2 regions of the Paenibacillus sp. SAFN-054 genome follow, and region 2 is predicted to be linked to the other one. Evidence: a T-box and tRNA genes for the amino acid it is inferred to sense, from the RefSeq annotation. Region 2 holds a T-box; the other holds one or more tRNA genes.
What was found. A T-box is a leader RNA that pairs with one kind of tRNA and senses whether it is charged. The one in region 2 lies ahead of ACTHPM_RS21175 (valine--tRNA ligase), so its partner is inferred to be a tRNA-Val.
Positions count from the first base shown of each region.

Region 1: it has a tRNA-Val gene. The T-box ahead of ACTHPM_RS21175 (valine--tRNA ligase) is inferred to sense a tRNA for this amino acid. The anticodon was not compared.

Region 1 covers NZ_JBQCKS010000002.1:927,687-930,042, reverse strand. Annotated here, with positions in the region: partial or broken rRNA gene ACTHPM_RS15870 (23S ribosomal RNA) at 1-415, shown strand, start outside; tRNA gene ACTHPM_RS15865 (tRNA-Asn) at 552-627, shown strand; tRNA gene ACTHPM_RS15860 (tRNA-Ser) at 632-723, shown strand; tRNA gene ACTHPM_RS15855 (tRNA-Glu) at 733-807, shown strand; tRNA gene ACTHPM_RS15850 (tRNA-Val) at 828-903, shown strand; tRNA gene ACTHPM_RS15845 (tRNA-Met) at 987-1,060, shown strand; tRNA gene ACTHPM_RS15840 (tRNA-Asp) at 1,132-1,208, shown strand; tRNA gene ACTHPM_RS15835 (tRNA-Thr) at 1,375-1,450, shown strand; tRNA gene ACTHPM_RS15830 (tRNA-Tyr) at 1,455-1,539, shown strand; tRNA gene ACTHPM_RS15825 (tRNA-Trp) at 1,546-1,619, shown strand; tRNA gene ACTHPM_RS15820 (tRNA-His) at 1,654-1,729, shown strand; tRNA gene ACTHPM_RS15815 (tRNA-Gln) at 1,750-1,824, shown strand; tRNA gene ACTHPM_RS15810 (tRNA-Gly) at 1,830-1,904, shown strand; tRNA gene ACTHPM_RS15805 (tRNA-Cys) at 1,915-1,988, shown strand; tRNA gene ACTHPM_RS15800 (tRNA-Arg) at 2,003-2,076, shown strand; tRNA gene ACTHPM_RS15795 (tRNA-Leu) at 2,091-2,173, shown strand.
Region 2 covers NZ_JBQCKS010000005.1:31,328-33,683, forward strand. Annotated here, with positions in the region: gene ACTHPM_RS21175 (valine--tRNA ligase) at 1-1,403, opposite strand, end outside; T-box leader at 1,466-1,751, opposite strand; gene ACTHPM_RS21180 (LysM peptidoglycan-binding domain-containing protein) at 1,958-2,356, opposite strand, start outside.

The sequences.
Region 1 (2,356 bases), on a different contig from region 2:
CATCGACGGGGAGGTTTGGCACCTCGATGTCGGCTCATCGCATCCTGGGGCTGAAGTAGGTCCCAAGGGTTGGGCTGTTCGCCCATTAAAGCGGTACGCGAGCTGGGTTCAGAACGTCGTGAGACAGTTCGGTCCCTATCTGTCGTGGGCGTAGGAAATTTGAGAGGAGCTGTCCTTAGTACGAGAGGACCGGGATGGACGTACCGCTGGTGCACCAGTTGTTCCGCCAGGAGCATGGCTGGGTAGCTACGTACGGACGGGATAAGCGCTGAAAGCATCTAAGCGTGAAGCCCCCCTCAAGATGAGATTTCCCAGTATGTAAGACCCCTTGAAGACGACGAGGTAGATAGGTTGGAGGTGGAAGTGCAGCAATGCATGGAGCTGACCAATACTAATCGGTCGAGGGCTTATCCTAAAAAGTTTTCCGTAGGGAAACTTGCTTCGGAAGCGTTACGCTTTGCATCGGAGTAAGAGCTACGGAGACAATTTCTAAAATGTAAATTCGTTTCGTATCTAGTTTTCAGGTGATCAAAACCTGAATTAAATATTGTTCCCTGATAGCTCAGTTGGTAGAGCACTCGACTGTTAATCGAGTTGTCACAGGTTCGAGTCCTGTTCGGGGAGCCATTATGGAGAGGTGTCCGAGTTGGCCGAAGGAGCACGATTGGAAATCGTGTAGGCGCCAAAAGCGTCTCGAGGGTTCGAATCCCTCTCTCTCCGCCATTATAGTTTGGCCCGTTGGTCAAGGGGTTAAGACACCTCCCTTTCACGGAGGTAACAGGGGTTCGAATCCCCTACGGGTCACCATTTATATTAAAGATCTTTTCGGAGGCTTAGCTCAGCTGGGAGAGCATCTGCCTTACAAGCAGAGGGTCGGGGGTTCGATCCCCTCAGCCTCCACCACTATACCCCAAAAAGTGAAGTTAAAGCTTTGCAGCTTATTCCGAATACTTTAGGGGCCCAAGAACTAAATACATTATTACTGACGCGGGGTGGAGCAGCCCGGTAGCTCGTCGGGCTCATAACCCGAAGGTCGCAGGTTCAAATCCTGCCCCCGCAATTAATCTCCAAAAAGTGAAGAAATGCTTCATAGCATATTCCGAATACTTTCCGGGGATGTCATAAGGCCGTGGAACCGTGGTGTAGAGGCCTAACATGCCTGCCTGTCACGCAGGAGATCGCGGGTTCGAATCCCGTCGGTTCCGCCATTCATAACAAAGCTCCAGGGATGAGAATCCGAATATCGGGTTCGTCGGAGCATCAGCTTCGTTAGCGCTGCTTCGCAGTCTCGAACGAAGAGAGAGTATCCCGTCGGTTCCGCCATTCATAACAAAGCTCCAGGGATGAGAATCCCGTTCATAATTATTACACTGTGCCGGTGTAGCTCAATTGGTAGAGCAACTGACTTGTAATCAGTAGGTTGGGGGTTCAAGTCCTCTCGCCGGCACCATTATGGAGGCTTAGTGAAGTGGCTAAACACGGCAGACTGTAAATCTGCTCTCTACGAGTTCGGTGGTTCGAATCCATCAGCCTCCACCAGTATTTAGGGGCATAGTTTAAAGGTAGAACAGCGGTCTCCAAAACCGTTAGTGTGGGTTCAATTCCTGCTGCCCCTGCCACATTGTTTTTAGTGAAGTATATAGGTTTGATATGGCGGTCGTGGCGAAGGGGTTAACGCACCGGATTGTGGCTCCGGCATTCGGGGGTTCAAGTCCCCTCGATCGCCCCATTTATTTTCAAATCAACTGTTGGGGATTAGCCAAGCGGTAAGGCAACGGACTTTGACTCCGTCATGCATAGGTTCGAATCCTATATCCCCAGCCAGTTATGCGGACGTGGCTCAGCGGTAGAGCATCGCCTTGCCAAGGCGAGGGTCGCGGGTTCGATTCCCGTCGTCCGCTCCAATTATTATATGGCGCCATAGCCAAGTGGTAAGGCACAGCTCTGCAAAAGCTTTATCCCCAGTTCGAATCTGGGTGGCGCCTCCATTACAACTTCACATGCGCCCTTAGCTCAGCTGGATAGAGCGTTTGACTACGAATCAAAAGGTCAGGAGTTCGAATCTCTTAGGGCGCGTATTATCTTCACTTGCTGGTGTGGCGGAATGGCAGACGCGGCGGACTCAAAATCCGCTTCCGGCGACGGAGTGGGGGTTCAAGTCCCTTCACCAGCATTGATGAATCGAAAAACCTTCATCTGAATAATCAGATGAAGGTTTTTTTGTGCAAGAATTGGGTAGTAAAGGATGTCCACAATTTTTGCACAAGCTGTTATGAATATTTTATTTTTTTCCAAGCCTGCTCCTATAAAATTTATGAACAATCAGTAAGTAAACTTATTGTATAATATAGAAAAC
Region 2 (2,356 bases):
GGCCACAGCGCCGAGCTGAACCAGGTATCGAGCACGTCCTCATCTTGGCGAAGCGAGGTCGAGCCGCATTTCGAGCACTTCGTTACGTCCTCATGGGCCACATGGATTTCACCGCAGGATTCGCAGTACCATGCCGGAATGCGATGTCCCCACCACAGCTGACGGGAAATGCACCAGTCACGAACATTTTCGATCCAGTTCAAATAGGTCTTTTCAAAACGGTCGGGCACGAAGTTTACGCCCTTGCCGGATTTTTGGGCTTCGATCGCTGCTTCGGCCAGCGGCTGCATTTTTACGAACCACTGCGTGGACAGATAAGGCTCTACAACCGCTCCGGTGCGCTCGCTGTGTCCAACCTGGTGAAGATGGTCTTCGATCTTGATGAGTACACCCTGATCTTTCAAATCCTGAACGATTTGCTTGCGGCATTCGCTGCGGTCAAGCCCCTCGTATTTGCCCGCCAGCTCATTCATCGTGCCGGTCTCGTCCATTACCGTAATTTGCGGAAGGTTATGGCGCTGGCCTACCTCGAAGTCGTTCGGGTCATGGGACGGCGTAATTTTCACAGCGCCGCTTCCGAATTCCTTGTCAACGTATTCGTCGGCGATCACCGGAATTTCGCGTCCGACGATCGGCAGCACAAGCATTTTCCCGATCATGTCCTTGTAACGCTCGTCTTTCGGGTGAACGGCAACGGCCGAATCGCCCAGCATCGTTTCCGGGCGCGTCGTCGCGACCGTAATATGTCCGCTTCCATCCTTCAGCGGGTACGACAGATGATACAAGTGTCCCTGTACCTCTTTGTATTCAACCTCGATATCGGAAAGCGCCGTACGTGCCGCCGGATCCCAGTTGATGATGCGCTTGCCCCGGTAGATCAGGCCTTTATCGTGCAGCTTGACGAACACCTCGCGCACAGCTTTGGACAAGCCTTCGTCCAGCGTGAAGCGTTCTCTGGAGTAATCGAGGGAGAAGCCCATTTTTGCCCACTGCTCGTGAATGGTATCCGCATATTTATCCTTCCATTCCCATACCTTCTCAAGGAACTTCTCCCGGCCCAGGTCATAGCGGGTCACGCCTTCCTCGCGAAGCTTTTGCTCAACTTTCGTTTGGGTCGCGATGCCCGCATGGTCGGATCCCGGGAGCCACAATGCGTCGTAGCCCTGCATCCGCTTCGTGCGGATCAGGATATCCTGCAGCGTAAAGTCCAGCGCGTGCCCGATATGAAGCATCCCCGTTACGTTCGGGGGCGGAATGACGATGGTGTAGGGCTTGGCGTCTTTGCGCTGGCCTGCCTTGAAAAATTCGCCCTCGATCCAGTATTTGTACCATTTCTCTTCCGCTGCCTTCGGATCATAAGTCGTCGGCATTTCGGTCGTTAATTTGTTGTCCTGCTCTGTCATCTTTCATTCCTCCATCACAAGATCAGCTGTTATTCCGAAAAAAACAAAAAAGCCCTTCGTCCTCAAAGGACGAAAGGCTGTTCTTTCGCGGTACCACCTTTGTTTCGCGTATGCCGATGCAAAAACATCCTCGCCCTCGGCTGGCCACACTTAAGCGGCTGCCTGTACGTACGCGACACTTCATGCAGATAACGGCTGCGGCCGGTCATGCCCTAACCCGATTCAACAGGCTCAAGCAGACAACTCCCGGGCGACTTTTGGCTGTATGCATCCTGCGGAATCTCACAGCGCAGCAATTCCGCTCTCTGAAGGGCATGACATCCTACTCTTCCCGATCATCGTTCTTGACAAAATATATACACATCATAACTTGGTTGTTGACTTAAGTCAACATTACCTGAATGCTGCCGTTTTTCGGAGAATTTACGCTACAGCTATATTATTATCATATGTATCGTTCTTAAACGGGTGTCCCCGGCGAAAACACAAAAAAGCGCCCGGGCTTCTCTGTAAAGCGCCGGACGCCTCCATTTATCGTTTTGTCGGTTCGATGCTCACGGAATATAGAGGACCTGACCTTCCTCGATCGTCTGTTCAGCCAGCCGGTTGTACAGCAGAATTTCACGGGCGCTAAGCTGGTAACGGTCCGCGATGGTCTCAAGCGTTTCCTCCCGCTGTACGATGCAGAGCCGCACTTTGCGGAACTGATTCTTCTCCGAGCTGCTTCCGAGAAACAGATTCTGCCACTGGATATCGTCGCCGGCGGTCGTTTCGCGTTCCGCTTCCTCCCTTTGCGCCTCTTCCGACACCGCCTGCTGCTCCTGCTCCTTAAGGGTACGGCTTGAAGCCAAAAGCGAAGAAAAGCCGATGGCTTCCTGAGGTGCGGACTGCGTTTCCTTCTTGCTGCTGAGCGCAATCCGCGGTTCTCGTTCGTCCGCCGCTTCTTCCTTGTG